Regions from separate parts of the Psychrosphaera sp. HA2-10 genome, predicted to be linked through region 2. Evidence: predicted binding sites of a transcription regulator. Region 2 holds the regulator's gene; the other holds the start of a gene.
The links. The regulator LexA, encoded in region 2, represses DNA repair genes until DNA is damaged. The targets are predictions, from matches to a motif close to TACTGTATNNNNATACAGTA.
Positions count from the first base shown of each region.

Region 1: ACZ1GV_RS03825 (YebG family protein) is a predicted target of LexA. The motif match lies at 5,821-5,840, and genes of this name have one in related genera.

Region 1 is NZ_CM146341.1:816,745-824,629, forward strand. Features, by position in the region: gene ACZ1GV_RS03785 (methyl-accepting chemotaxis protein) at 1-422, shown strand, start outside; gene ACZ1GV_RS03790 (UDP-2,3-diacylglucosamine diphosphatase) at 465-1,193, opposite strand; gene ACZ1GV_RS03795 (peptidylprolyl isomerase) at 1,203-1,697, opposite strand; gene ACZ1GV_RS03800 (SDR family oxidoreductase) at 1,846-2,508, opposite strand; gene ylqF (ribosome biogenesis GTPase YlqF) at 2,706-3,635, shown strand; gene ACZ1GV_RS03810 (acyl-CoA thioesterase) at 3,675-4,082, shown strand; gene ACZ1GV_RS03815 (4a-hydroxytetrahydrobiopterin dehydratase) at 4,116-4,421, shown strand; gene ACZ1GV_RS03820 (DUF445 domain-containing protein) at 4,560-5,267, opposite strand; gene ACZ1GV_RS03825 (YebG family protein) at 5,339-5,776, opposite strand; gene serA (phosphoglycerate dehydrogenase) at 5,989-7,218, opposite strand; gene rpiA (ribose-5-phosphate isomerase RpiA) at 7,289-7,885, opposite strand, start outside.
Region 2 is NZ_CM146341.1:2,839,245-2,847,129, forward strand. Features, by position in the region: gene ACZ1GV_RS12870 (ExbD/TolR family protein) at 1-154, shown strand, start outside; gene ACZ1GV_RS12875 (energy transducer TonB) at 166-777, shown strand; gene ACZ1GV_RS12880 (tetratricopeptide repeat protein) at 793-2,103, shown strand; gene ACZ1GV_RS12885 (BLUF domain-containing protein) at 2,192-2,611, shown strand; gene lexA (transcriptional repressor LexA) at 2,646-3,263, opposite strand; gene plsB (glycerol-3-phosphate 1-O-acyltransferase PlsB) at 3,406-5,841, shown strand; gene tesB (acyl-CoA thioesterase II) at 6,009-6,881, opposite strand; gene ACZ1GV_RS12905 (potassium channel family protein) at 6,890-7,885, opposite strand, start outside.

The DNA.
Region 1 (7,885 bases), 1.1 Mb from region 2:
AGGGTCGTGGTTTTGCCGTAGTAGCTGATGAAGTACGAGGTTTGGCAAAACGTACACAAGACTCTACTGAAGAGATACAAAGCACAATTCATAGTTTACAAAGTGGCGTTCAAAATGCGGTTCAAGCTATGACTCGCTCAGATGAGCAAGCTTTAAAAACGATTGAAGAGTCTGCCAAGTTAGAAACAGCGCTTGATCATATCAGTATGTCGGTAGAGCAAATTAGTGAGCAAAACGTTGCAACTGAAGAAGCAACACAAAGGCAACAAGTCATTGCGAAGGAAATCGAGCAAAGCTTATCATCTATTAGCAAAACCTCTGAAGTTACCGATCAAAATGTTAGGGATTCAATTGCAGCTACAAATAGCTTAGGTAAGTTTGTAGCTAAATTAGAGTCTATGCTTGAGAAATTTAAAACGTAGAGACGTAAGGCAGACTAACTTGCAACTCTAACAGGAGGCCAGTTAATTAGCGTTTTGATGAAAAGGAAGCGTTGATAACTGGCCTTTTTCTTTGGTGATGATCAGAACAGAGCCTTGTTCGTACCAATCGCCCACGACCATGCGCTTTTTGTTATGAGCTAATTGGTGAATATTAGGGCGGTGAGTATGGCCATGAATAAGCCATTCGCACTGGTAATAGTCTATAACACGATTCACTTCTCGCTCGGCCACATCCATGATATCGATAGATTTGTTTTGCTGGCTTTCTTTACTTTTTTTGCGAATATTAGCGGCAATCTTTTGGCGTTTTTTAAGAGGCAAAATCAACATTAATTTTTTCCACCACCATGAGCGACTGCGTTTTCTAAAGGCTTGATAATCAATGTCATCAATGCAAAGTTGATCACCATGCATAAATAAAACAGGACGACCATATAACGTCGTTTTGTAATCTTCAGGTAATAGGCTCATCCCGCTGCGCTTTGCAAACTCATGGCCAATTAAAAAATCTCTATTACCATGAATAAAATAGACGGGAGTATTTGAACTAAAGGCTTTGATTGCGTCTGCAACCGACAAATTAAAGTCACTCTTGTCATCGTCACCAATCCAAGCTTCAAACAAATCACCTAAAATATATAAGGCGTCATGTTGGTCTAAATTTTCCTTTAAAAAGCGAAAAAAGCAGTCCGTAATTTCAGGTCTGCTTGGACACAAGTGGAGATCCGCGATAACAAGAGTGCTAGACATTATTGATGATTAACCGATGAATTCAGCTTTTTCAATAATGATATCTTCTCTTGGAACATCTTGGTGCATACCAAAACGGCCAGTAGATACTTCAGAGATTTTATCTACCACATCCATACCTTCAACAACTTTAGCAAATACACAATAACCCCAACCTTGTGAGCTTTCGCTCGTAAAGTTCAAAAAGCTATTATCGACACTATTAATAAAGAATTGTGAAGAGGCTGAGTGAGGATCCATAGTTCGAGCCATTGCAAGCGTTCCGCGCTCATTTTTAAGACCGTTGTTTGCTTCGTTCTGAATCGGAGCGTTACCGTCTTTTTCTTCCATGCCAGGTGCCATGCCGCCACCTTGTACCATAAAACCAGGAATAACACGGTGGAAGATTGTACCGTCATAAAACCCAGACTTTACGTAGTTTAAAAAGTTTTCAGAAGTAACGGGTGCTTCTTCAGAAAAAAGTTCAATTTTGATTTCGCCAAAATTTGTCGTTAATACAACCATGATAAATCCTAATAATTTAAATAAAAATCGTGGGAAATGTCTTACATCGCCCGTTTGCGCGCATTGTATCGAATTTTTAAGGTGAAGACCTCAAAATATTAAGTAGATACCGAATGGGTTTTCCTTAACATCGAGTACATCAGGCTCATTACCATGGCAGCTGTTCTCCGTTGCTGTGCCAGAATCCACCTGTATTCTCAAGGTTTAACTCATCGATACGAGCTAATAAACCTTCAGCAGCTTCCTCCGGTGTAATGTGGCCACCAAAGTTTACCATTCGCGTTTGCACGTACCCTGGATGAAGCAGCCCAACAGCAATGCCTTGGTCTTTTAAATCAATTGCTAGTGATTTACCAAAAGCATTTAATGCTGCTTTTGAGGCTCGATAGCCATAACGACCACCTGAACCATTATCACTAATAGAGCCCATTCGGCTTGTAATTAACGCAACTTTACTACCTTGACTCATATTTGGTAATAGAGCTTCAGTTACCATAAGTGGCGCAATGGTATTAATTTCAAATTGCTCACGGATTGAATCAAAATCAATTTCACCCAGCTTTTCATCTTGCAGTAGTCCAGCATTGTTGATTAATAAATCAACCTTAGTGCCACCAAGTATTTTTGTTACTTGTTGAATCTGTTCAGGTTGAGTCACGTCAATCCCACTTATTACCATACTAGCGATGGCTTCGAGCTCTTCAGAATCAGAACGACAAATGCCAATGATTTCCCAACCTTGTTCAGATAATTGTTGAGCCATGGCTAATCCTATACCTCGATTAGCACCGGTAATTACTGCTGTTTTCATAATATGTCCTTAACTTTAATAAATTTTAAAAGCTGTGTAGGTAGGTTTTATGTAGTTAAGTGTGGGTCCACTAAGTCGGTTTTTCAACGACATGTATCAATTAAGACCTTGTAAATAAATAAGTCGTTTATACTAACTTCGCAAACGGGTAGAATATGCGCCCATTATTAAGACATAAAATATTAACGGAGTTGCTTGTGGCAATAAACTGGTTCCCTGGACATATGCATAAGGCAAGAAAAGAAATTGCCGAGATAATGCCTCAGGTTGATGTCATCATTGAAATACTTGATGCTCGCATTCCGTTCTCAAGCGAAAATCCGCTAGTACCTGCACTACGTGGCGACACGCCAGTGTTAAAAGTACTGAATAAGTCTGATTTAGCGGATCCTGTGCAAACCGATATTTGGTTACAACATTTTAAAGCGCAGCGAGGTATTGATGCGATAGCGGTGACACAGCATGATCCTAAATCAGTAAAGGATTTGCTTACAGTAATATCTGAAATGGTGCCGCATCGAGTAAGCCAAGACAAATTGCTTCGCGCGCTAATCTGCGGTATCCCAAATGTTGGTAAGTCGACAACAATAAATATTCTAGCTGATCGAATTATTGCTAAAACCGGTAATGAAGCTGGTGTTACTAAAGCTCAGCAACGAATACGCCTAGACAATAATATTGTACTACACGACACACCAGGGTTTTTATGGCCAAAGTTAGAGCCTGAAGACTGTGGGTACCGTTTAGCCATTACTGGTGGTATCAAAGATACAGTTACCGAAAAAGAAGACATAGCCTACTACGCCATTGAATATTTGATGGAACACTATCCTCAATTGCTAGTGGATCGCTATCAATTAAAAGAGTTACCAGAACAACCTATTGACGTAATGGATGCCATTGCCCAGCAACGAGCTTGTATTCGTAAAGGCGGAATTGCCGATCTATATAAGGTGTCTGAGATAATATTGAACGAATATCGTTCAGGTACATTAGGCCGCATTACATTAGAGACTGTAGAGCAGGCAGAAGAAGCCAAAGTAATTATTGCTGAAAAAGAAGCAGAACGAGCCGCAAAAGCGGCAGAGGATGACGGTAAGAAGAAAAAACGTCGTCGTCGCAAGTAATCGTATATTTAAAGCCAAGGTTGTATAAGGAAGTTAAAGATGAATAAAACAAGTCTAATAAAAGTTCGTGGTTTCCATTTAGATATTTACCAGCACGTAAATAACGCTCGTTACTTGGAATTCCTAGAAGAGGCTCGTTGGCAATATTTAGAGGACAGTGGTGATATTGAGTATTTCACCTCTCTTGGTTATGCGTGGGCAATCGTTAATATCAATATTAACTATCGAGCCAGTGCTTATATGGGCGACACACTAGAATTAAGTACTTCACTATCAAAAATAGGTAATAAAAGTGCGGTATTCCATCAAGTTATTACCAAAGAAGGTACTGACAAAGTAGTCGTGGATGCGGACATTACGTTTGTTGTAATGGATCAAAAAACGGGCAAAGCAGTTGAGATTACCGGAGACTTGTTAACTCGAATGCAAGTTCATATGAAAGACTAATATAATAAAAATATAAGTGAAAAGGGGAGTGTTATGGCTGCAAATAAATTGACTGGCGAGCAAATAGCTCAGGAATTATTAGAAATAAACTCACTACTAGACGATGATAAACATTGGCAAATTGTTGATGGAAAACTTCACAAAGAGTTTGTATTTAAAAACTTTATTCAGGCATTTGGGTTTATGACTCAAGTAGCTATTCATGCAGAAAAGCTTATCCATCACCCTGAATGGTCAAATGTGTGGAACAAGGTTGTTATAGATCTTGTAACGCATGATGTAGATGGCATTAGCGATCTAGATATAAAAATGGTGAAGCGAATAGAGAAGTTGATTTAATTTCTGCTGTTTTGCATTGAATAAAAACAACGTATTAGCCAGTCTAAATTTGTATTCACAAAGACTGGCTAATTTATTCTGGGAACGCATGGTTGATAAGCAAATTGCGCTGTTTTAATTAAGTTAACTTAACCAACCCTACAACCCAATAAAATAAGCTAGTAAACCAATTAGGCCACCAAAAACACCACCCCAAACAACTAACCAGCCTAAGTGGCTTTTTATCATTTGCTGAACAAGCTCTTTGACCATATTGGGCGTTAACTCATTTAAGCGCTGCTGTACAATTGAGTCTACTTTTGATCTAATATCCCCAAAGTTTGACGAACTCCCTAATTGAGATTTTAGCTTCTCAGCAAATTCATCAGACGCGGTGATATCCGTTATCGACTGTTTAAGATTGTCTTCAAAAGGGCCTTTTAAAGGCGCCAATGCCTCAGTACCACCGAACATACTTAACATGCCACCAAATGAGCTTTGCTGTATTGTCGTGACTAAAGAGTCAAATGCAGGCGACATATCGGTTTCTTTGATTAGCGGTGCTAAATCAAAATGGTGTGCATCACCTGTTTCTTCAGACAAAAACTTGTCCAGATTTTCTTGAGTAAAAAACTGTTCCATAATTAAGTTATGGATAGCAGCCTTAAACTCTTCAAACTTGAGTTGAACAATGCCAGTACCATACAAGCCTGGCACTTTCTCAAACAGCATATGTACAGCTATCCAGTTAGTGAGCGCTCCAGATAGTGCAAATAAAGATAAATAAAATAACCAATCTAATTTAAGTCCAAATCCAACAATACAGCCTATCGCTGCAAGTGCATTGGTAACAACGCTTTTGTTCAAAGTATTTCTCCTGTAAAAGTGACATTGCCATTATAAGCTATGTCACCTTTATGTGGATAAATTAAATGACTTCAAGCGGCATCGTCTTTTTCGATAACAAAATCAATTAAATTGTCCTCAGATTCATCAGAGTGAGTATCGGACTGCAACTCACTCTCAGTCTTTTTTACACTATTTGCTTGTTCGTTTTTTTCCGACTCATCTGCTGTATCTACTAAGTCAGCTTGATTATCTGATTTTGCTTTTGGTTTTTTAGCCACAGGTTTCTTTTTCGCTTGCAACGCAACAAGCACATCTTCTCGTTGCTTAGCTAGAAAGATACTTAACTCTTCGGCTTGTTGATCGTCGACCTTAACTCCGCTTTGCTGCAACAATTCAAACATGTCATCAGCCATGTCTAACATTTTGTCATATTCGTCAGCTGCACGTTTGTCGGTAAAAGTCATGACGTCTTGTTCCTTATTGCTTTTGTCGGTTCGGATCACGACATATCTAGTTTCAACAGCCATTGCTATCTCCTGTAAATCTAGCTTATGGAAAATCAATTTATTGTTACTGTTTAAATATACAGTAAAACATTTGTCTGTAAAGAAAATATATCAAATTAAAAAGCCAGTGAATGAATCACTGGCTTAAAAAGGAAAATTGGACACTCTGTAAGTTATCGCTTGTTGAAGAATGTAATCACGAACCTATATCTATCAACTAAATAAACTAGGGGTTAGTGTAATAAACGAGTTTTTACAGTGCCTTCAATTAACTTCAATTCATCAAACGCGGTGTTACTATCATCAGTCTCAACATCAATAACTACGTAACCGATTTTCTCATCAGTTTGCAGGTACTGTGCAGCAATATTGATATTGTGCTTAGCAAAGGCTTCGTTTATTTTTGTTAGTACACCAGGCTGGTTTTTGTGGATATGCAATATCCTGCTGCGCCCTGTATGTTCAGGTAACGATACTTCAGGGACGTTAACTGCACTTAAAGTAGAGCCATTATCAGAGTACTTAACGAGTTTACCAGCTACTTCAATACCAATATTTTCTTGTGCCTCTTGAGTAGATCCACCTACGTGAGGCGTCAAAATAACATTATCTAAACCACGAAGAGGCGATAAAAACTCTTCATCATTTGACTTTGGTTCTATTGGGAACACATCAATGGCTGCACCACCGATATGTTTGTCTTTTAATGCACTTGTAAGGGCATCTAAGTCAACAACAGTGCCGCGTGAAGCGTTAATTAATATTGCACCGGGTTTCATTTTTGCAAGCTGAGCAGCGCCTATCATGTTTTGTGTAGAAGCTGTTTCTGGAACGTGAAGAGAAATCACATCTGAGCTTTGGAGCAATTTATTTAGTGTAGAAACTTGGCTTGCATTCCCCAAAGTTAATTTGTTTTCAATATCAAAAAATTGAACCCGCATACCAATGTTTTCAGCCATAATACCAAGCTGAGTACCTATGTGACCGTAGCCAATTATGCCGAGAGTTTTACCTCGCGCTTCAAATGAACCGATAGCTGATTTTTGCCAAATACCACGGTGTGCTTTGGCACTTTTTTCTGGGATGCCTCGAATAAGAAGTAGTATTTCGCCCAGTACTAATTCTGCAACAGATCGAGTGTTAGAAAATGGCGCATTAAAAACCGCAATGCCTTTCTCTTTTGCTGCATTTAAATCAACTTGGTTAGTACCAATACAAAAGCAGCCAATAGCAATTAACTTATTGGCGTGTTTTAAAACATTGGCATTAAGATTGGTACGAGATCGAATACCAACAAAATGAACATCTTTTATTTTTTCGATTAATTCGTTTTCAGGTAACGAGGTTTTTAGTGTTTCAATGTTCTCATAACCCTGGGATTTAAGTGTTTCTTCAGAGCTAGGGTGCAGACCTTCTAACAACAAAATTTTGATTTTATGCTTGGCAAGCGAAATATTTTCCATACTAGGAATCCAATTTTTAGAGGTTCAATTTATACGAGGCAAATGTTAATTAGAATTAATACTCTATTTGTTAACGTTTCTCAACCCCATTCTTACTTCCAATCACAACATGGTCAGCGGCTCTATGCGCAAATAATCCATTAGTTACAACACCAACAATATTATTAAGCTGTTCTTCAAGTTTTCTTGGTTCTGCAATTTTCATGTCAAAAACATCTAAAATAACATTGCCATTGTCGGTTACGACACCTTCACGGTAAACAGGGCTACCACCAAGTTTCACTATTTCACGAGCGACATAACTTCTCGCCATAGGGATGACTTCAACTGGTAACGGGAACTCGCCTAAATGCCTGACCAATTTTGTCTCATCAACAATGCAAATAAACTGTTTAGCGACAGCAGCGACAATTTTCTCTCGAGTTAACGCGGCGCCACCGCCTTTTATCATAGCGTTATCTGAATTTATCTCATCTGCGCCATCAACATATATGTCAAGATCCGCGACGTTATTTAAGTCAAAAACTTCTATACCGTGTTGTTTTAATCGTGCAGTCGAGGCTTCAGAGCTTGAAACTGCACCTATGATGTTTTGCTTCATTTCAGCAAGTCCATCAATAAAATAATTAACGGTTGAGCCTGTACCAACCCCAACAATGGAATCTGA
Region 2 (7,885 bases):
AGCAAACATTGAGCGCCTTAAAGCGGAAAACCCGCAAGGTTCTGTGGTAATTCAAGCTGATAAGAAGGCCACAACTGAAACGTTAATTAAGGTTATGGATGCCTCTCGAGCGGCGGGCGCATTTGACGTCTCTATCGCTGCATTAGAAGGCTAGGAAAACGTATTATGTTCATTCGTTTATTAACAGCCGTTGTGATTGCAGGAATTATTACAACCGCTTTATTTTACGGTATGCAGGCGCTTATTAAGTCTGGAGATTCGGCTATCACCGATCCAGCACAAGGTAGCGTTTTGGACTTTATTCGTTTGAAGCCTGAAGAAACCGTACAAAAGAAAGATCGTAAACCGAAAAAGCCACCTCAACCACAAGAGCCACCTCCGCCAATGGAGCAACCTCAAATGTCTCCTGATATTGCAGATGCGGGCGATGCTGGTTTTGATTTTAGCGCAGATGTCAGTGGCGATATGGCTTTACAAAGTGGATTAGCACTTGAGTCAGGTGACGGTGAATATTTACCAATTGTTAAAGTATCGCCGGTATATCCTCGCAGAGCTTTACAGCGCGGCATTGAAGGCTACGTTATTGTTGAATTTGTGGTTGATAAAACCGGCGCCGTTAAGTCACCTATTGTCATAGAAGCAAATCCTGAAGGTTTGTTTGACCGAGCAGCTTTAGACGCCGCCCTTAAATTTAAATATAAGCCTCGCGTAGTAAATGGCGAAGCAACGGAAGTAAGTGGCGTACAAAACCGCATTACTTTTGAAATTAACGGATAATTCGGAGCAAATACTGTGAAAACACTTATTACGTCCTCTCTCATTGCGACTAGTTTACTTTTGGGCAGCTCATTTGTTGGTATTGTACCTAATGTTGATTTTGCCAACGCCCACGCGGAGCAAAAACGTAAGCGCACGCCATCATTGAATTCACGAGTATATAGCCAGTTAGCAAGAGCACAGCAACTTGCTGATGGCGGCGACGTAAAAGGTGGATTAGAAGTTTTAGACTCCGTAAAAGCGAAATCAGGCAGTTTAAACAGCTACGAAACCGCAATGATGTATAACTTTTATGGGTTCATTTACTACAACGCAGAACAAATGGCAGAAGCAATGGCAGCATTTGAGCAAGTAATAGCCCAAGATCCAATTCCGGAGTCGCTAGAAAAGAGTACGCTTTTCTCGTTAGCACAACTTGCTATGGCTAACGAAGAGTACACTAAAACCATCTCATTTTTAGAACGATGGGAAAGCATTAACGAGGGTGAAATTCCAGTTAAGAATAATGTACTTAAAGCGCAGGCAAGCTATCAAGGCAAACGTTATCAAGACGCAGCTCAATATATTGACTTAGCATTAGCTGAAGCAAAAGCTCAGGAAGTTGAACCGAAAGAAAACTGGTTTGTACTGCAACGTGCCGCCTATTTCGAATTAAAACAGCCAAAAAAAGTAGCCTCAATTTTAGAAGAAATGGTGCGCCGTTTTAACAAACCTGAATATTGGGTACAGTTAGCTGGAATGTACGGTGAGATTGGCGCTGAAGATAAACAACTAGCCGTATTAGAAGCGGCTTATCAGCAGGGTTATATTTCTAACCAATCTGACTTTAGAAATCTTGCTCAAATATATTACTTTAATGGCTTACCGTACAAAGCAGCGATGGTGATGCAGCAGGGAATTGAACAAAATGTATTAACCAAAAACGTAAAAAACGTTAAGTTTTTATCACAAGCATGGTTAACCGCTAAAGAATACGACAAAGCCGTTGAGACTTTAGAAGTACTATCTGCGTTAGAAGATACTGGTATCGCCCACCAGCAAATAGCAGAAATTAGGCTTCAACAAGGAAAGTATAGGGAAGTGATCAGTGCTGCATTTGAAGCAGAACAGCGCGGTCAACTATCAAATCCCGGGAATTTATATCTCGCCCTTGGTATGGCTCACTTTAACTTAAAAGAATTTGAAGCTGCCATCGACGCATTAAATATGGCAGCGGAATATAAAAATGTTCAAAAAATGGCAACTCAATGGCTTAAGTTTGTAGAAAAAGAGAAGTCGACTAGCGAGCAATTAGCCTCAAATCACAATCCCAGAACCAATAGCTAAACGATAATAATTACTTCGACAATTTATCGGCGACATTGCTTGTTTTTAACTATGCTTATGACAACGCCAATGCATAGGATTCGAAGTAATGAACCTTTATCAATTAGTCTATATTAGCAGAGCAACAGAAGCCTTTAGTGACGAGAAATTAAGTCAATTATTAACAAAAGCAAAAAGTAACAATACAAACTTAGATGTGACAGGAAACTTAATTTACAACGGTGGCGTTTTTCTCCAAGTTTTAGAAGGGGATATGAAGGTCATTTTGAGTTTGTACAAAAAAATACAGCTCGACGATAGGCATCACAAAGTTAAAAAAGTTTACTTTGAACCAGCAAGCTTCAGATTATTTAGTCGTTGGTCAATGAACATGATGAATCTGGATTGCGAGAAGCCTAAAAATCTTCAAATTATAAAAGATATACTTGATGCAATTGATGAGGATAAACTAGTGGACGGCATGTCACCGCCCATCAGGCTATTAAAAGAGTTTTCTAAAATAAGTTGATTTTAACAACTCTTAAATAAATTAATCTGGTCGGTTACATCAAAGATGAGTTTCTGATCACGCCTACCGCCAAGCCTTCAATGGCAAAGTCTTGATAGTTTAAGTCTACTTTGATTGGGTCAAACTCTGGGTTTTCGGCATGAAGAATTACTTGGCTACCTTTGCGCTCCAGTCGTTTAACCGTTACATCCTCTTCAACTCTTGCTACAACAACCTGGCCATCACGAGCGGTTTGCGTTTTATGAACCGCCAATAAGTCACCGTCTAAAATACCGATATCTTTCATGCTCTCGCCTTCAACTTTGAGCAAAAAGTCAGCCATTGGCGAAAACATCGCTGGGTCTATGTTTACATGACGATCAACATGCTCCATGGCTAGAATAGGAGACCCGGCCGCTACTTTACCAACTAATGGCAAACCAATATCGTCGTTTGCCACTTCTTCAGTTAATCGAATCCCGCGAGAGGTGCCTGGTAGCATTTCGATAAAGCCTTTTTTTGCTAATGCCTTTAGGTGATCCTCAGCAGCATTGGCTGATTTAAATCCTAAGGTTTTAGCAATTTCCGCTCGTGTAGGTGGCATTCCTGTTGAGGTGATTGAGTCTCTAATTAAATCTAAAATCTCTGATTGTCTTGCAGTAAGTGGGCGCATCATCTGTTTTTCCATACAGTAACATAACTGTCAGTATATACAGGCATTCTGGTTGTGCAACATAAAATTAATAAGAATGGTGGGATTTTAGTTAACCTTTGTTAAAATCCCCTGTTGCTTTCATTTTTGTATTAAGGTTTTTATGTCCATTTTAAATGTATTGATGTATTGGTTAACTCGTCCGTTTATCCGTACACAACTAGTCACAGACGAGAAAAATACCGAGAACGGTATTGATTCAAACAAACCGATTTCTTATGTCCTTATGACTAACTCATACACGGATAAGTTAGCCTTAAAACAAGCGGCTAAACGCCTTAACCTACCTTCACCATTTGGTAAAATCGACATTGAAGGTGAGTCAGTAAAACGCACTATTGGTGTAAAGCCCGTTGACTCTATTTTCATGAATGAGAAACACCATGCTAGACGCGCTTTAAAAACCGGTCAGGCAATGCTTGAGTTGGTTGAGCGCACTGGACAAGATATACAGTTTGTCCCGGTAATGATTTGTTGGGGAAGAAACCCTGGCACGGTGAAAAACAGCAATCGTAAAACGCGCTTAATGGATATCATTACGCAAAAATTACAAACCACTCCATTTAGAAAAATGATGATCGTTCTTTTATATGGTCGTCATAGCTTTATTCGTATTAGTAAACCGGTATCTCTACAAAAAATGGTTAACGACTTTGGTACGTCTGAAGATACTGCTCATAAGCTATTACGCGTGGCGCGAATTCACTTTGAGCGCCAGCGAATTGTAGCAACAGGCCCAAAAGTAATGGCTCGCCAAGCCTTTTTTAATAGTATGTTGGCTAGCCCTGCATTAAAAAAAGCGTTACAGGAGGAAATGGAAGATAAAGACATTTCTCTAAATGAAGCCAAAGCTAATGCTAAAAAACTACTGGAAGAAATCGCAGGTGATTACAACGAAAATTATATTCGTATGGGCTCTCGCGTTTTAACTTGGGTTTGGAACAAAATATATAATGGTATTCGTGTCCACAATGCCGACAAGTTAAGAGATTTGGCGCAAAAAGGCCATGAGATTGTATATGTGCCTTGTCACCGCAGCCATATGGATTACCTGTTACTTACTTATGTTATTTATCATGAAGGTCTTGTGCCACCGCATATTGCCGCTGGTATCAATCTGAACTTCTGGCCTGCAGGCCCTATTTTTAGAAAAGCTGGCGCTTTCTTTTTACGACGCAGCTTTAAAGGCAACAAATTATATTCGGCGGTTTTCCGTGAGTATCTTTCACAACTCTTTATCAAGGGTTATCCGGTTAAATACTACACAGAAGGCGGTCGCTCTAGAACTGGACGCTTGTTGTCACCTAAAACCGGTATGTTAGCGATGACGATTCAGTCTATGCTTCGTGGTGTTGATCGCCCTATCACTTTAGTTCCGGTGTATATCGGTTATGAACATGTCATGGAAGTAAATACGTATCTAAGCGAACTTAAAGGTAAAAGCAAAGAAAGTGAGTCTATTTTTGGTATTTTTAAAGCCTTAAAGAACCTTAAGAACTACGGACACGGTGATGTAAACTTTGGTGAACCTATCAGTCTAAATGAAATTTTAAATGATCAGGCTCCAGAGTGGCGATCACTTATCAACCCAACAGATGTAGTTAAACCTACTTGGTTAACACCTGTGGTCAATCATACGGCAAATAAAGTCATGGGCTCGATTAATGATGCGGCTGTATTAAATACGGTTAATTTGTCGGCGTTAGCACTGTTAACCTCGGACAGCCATGCGCTTCCTCGTGTTGAAATGGAGTCGTTAATTGAATTTTATATTGGCCTACAAACATCAGTTCCGTACTCAAACTTAGTTAAAACGCCAAGCGAGTCAGCATCAGAGATAATTGATGAAGCTATTTTATTAGAAAAAGTAGACTCGGACAGTGATGAGTACGGCACTATTATTAAGTTAGATAATAAAAATGCGATATTGATGAGTTACTATCGCAATAACGTTGTTCATCTATTTGCGATCGCTGCTATTGTTGCTGCAGAGCTTACTCACGCCGGAAAAACGACTCGAGAATTGATTCAGCAGAAGGTTAAACATATTTTACCGTTATTAAAAAACGAGATGTTTATTACCACCAGCGATGTTGATGGATACGTAGAGAAAACACTAAATTACTTTACTGACAACGATATTATAGAAACGAAAGACGACTTTATTTCGATTAAAAACCGTTCTTCTATGGGTAGTTTGCAGCTGAGTTTATTAGCCAAAATAATGAAAGATACGTTGCAGCGCTATGCATTAACGTTCAACCGTATACAACAAGTTCACGGTATTCAACGTGGCGAGCTAGAAAGCGATTGTTTGAAGCTTGCTAAACGACTATTAACTCTGCATGACATTAAAGCACCTGAATATTTTGATAAGAAAATCATCTCTAGCTTTGTGTCATGTCTAAAAGAGCAAAAATATGTGCATACAGATGAAGCTGGCCTTATGCACCTTACTGATGATGGCAAGTTAGCGGCAGATCAAATTAACTCGTTGTTAGAATCTGACATATTGCAATCATTGCAGTCATTAGGTTAATTACTATTAAATAGAACGGCTTTTAAGTTTGGCTAAACTTATTACGGTTTAATAAAAAGCCCCAGACTATTAATAGTCTGGGGCTTTTTTGTATGCTAATTCTAATAATACTCAACGGTACTATCAGCAATCCCATGTTTTAGTTAGTTGATCCAAGTTGTCACTCACTAATCTTTTGGAAACGCTTTATAGTCTCGAATAACCCCTTCTTGCATCGCCGAGGCTATAAGCTCACCTTTTTGATTAAAGAACTGACCTTTAACTAGGCCACGACCGCCACTAGCGCTAGTACTGTCCATATCAAACAAAATCCAATCATCCATTCTAAACGGACGATGAAACCACATTGAGTGGTCTAACGTAGCAACTTGCATGTCTGGCAGTATGTGACTGCGACCATGAGGGAATAGTGCCGTCGGTAAAAAGTTAAAGTCAGACGCATAAGCCAATAGATATCGATGAATACGCTCATCATCCGGTAGACTGCCATTGGACTTAATCCAGACTTGACGGCGCCCCGGCATTTTCTGTGGCGCAAACGGGTCATTTACTTGAACATGGCGGATTTCGATTGGCTTTTCACCTGCAATAATAGATCGCAAAGTGCCGGGTATTTTGTCGATGTTTTCTTGGAAAAACTCGTGTTCGGATTTTAGTCCTTCAGGACCCGCAACATTAGGCATTTCAGGGCTGTGCTCGTAACCAACCTCTTCAGTTTGAAATGACGCTGTCATATAAAAGATTGGCTTACCATACTGTAAAGCTCTTACTCGTCTGGTGCTAAATGAGCGACCATCACGAATATTTTCAACGTCATAAACAATCGGCTTTTTGTCATCACCTGGACGTAAAAAATAGCTATGAAATGAGTGTACAAACCTATCTTCGACGGTTTCTTTTGCTGCACTCAATGCCTGCCCAATAACTTGGCCACCAAATACTCGACCAAACCCAAGGTTTTGGCTCTGCCCTCTAAATAGGCCTTCTTCAATTTTTTCTAGGGCTAAATGCCCTAATAAATCTTCTAACACTTTACTCATTTATAACCCTAATTTATGGCGTGCTTACAGGCAGCCTGCCAATTTATTTCATTCGCCATCAGACGTTGTTTTGATACGTAGTGGATAACAGAACCTGGTTGGATTTGGAAATCGTTACTTGGGTTCAATTTCATTTCCATACCAATTCGATCTTTTGCTACCGCAAGTAAAATTGCATTATGTTGCTGTTTTAAATAATAGAATAATTGTCCAAATTGGCTAATTGGTGCATCAATTGGAACCTCAGTAGAAAATTGCGTTTCACCACACAACGTCGACATCATCTCTTCAAGCAGTTTACTACTCCCTGGATCTTGCATTGAACGAACCAGCATTTCTGCAGTTCTTGACGAATTTGCCTCTACATTAGTTGTGTAGTTTTTTAGCATTTCTACCTTTTCATCTTCGTCAAAATAGGCCGATATATGGCAATCATCTGCAATTATTTTACTGAGCTTGAGGGCAGTAGTGAACGTCATATCATCATTTTCGCAATCAACAATAACTCTATCGGCATGATTAGCGGCTACACGATCTAACTCATCGTTGTCAGTGAACGATCTAAGTTTAGCAAACTCAACCATACTGTTGTCGTAAAATGGGTGATGCATATCTTGCGTAACACATAGGAGTATTTTGCGTTGCATGCGTTTGTTGTCACCTAATATATGCTCAATTATTTTTGGTGTTCGACGCTCATGCCAACCAAAAATTAAGATATGTGTATCTAAATAACGAAAATCTTTTTCACCCGTCATAACTTGCCTCAACACCTTGCTAATCGATTGACCCATTTTCCCTAACAGTGCTCCAAATATCGCTAAGCCCAGTGGAATTTGAAATAGTGCAACAATATATTTACCAGCCTCACTAGCTGGACTTAAATCGCCATAACCTACCGTACTGGTAGTTACCACGTAATAATAAAGATACTCATGAAACTCCAGTAACGACAACTCATTTGCCCACCTTAGCAGTGTCCAACTAAGTGTGGCGTGCAACAC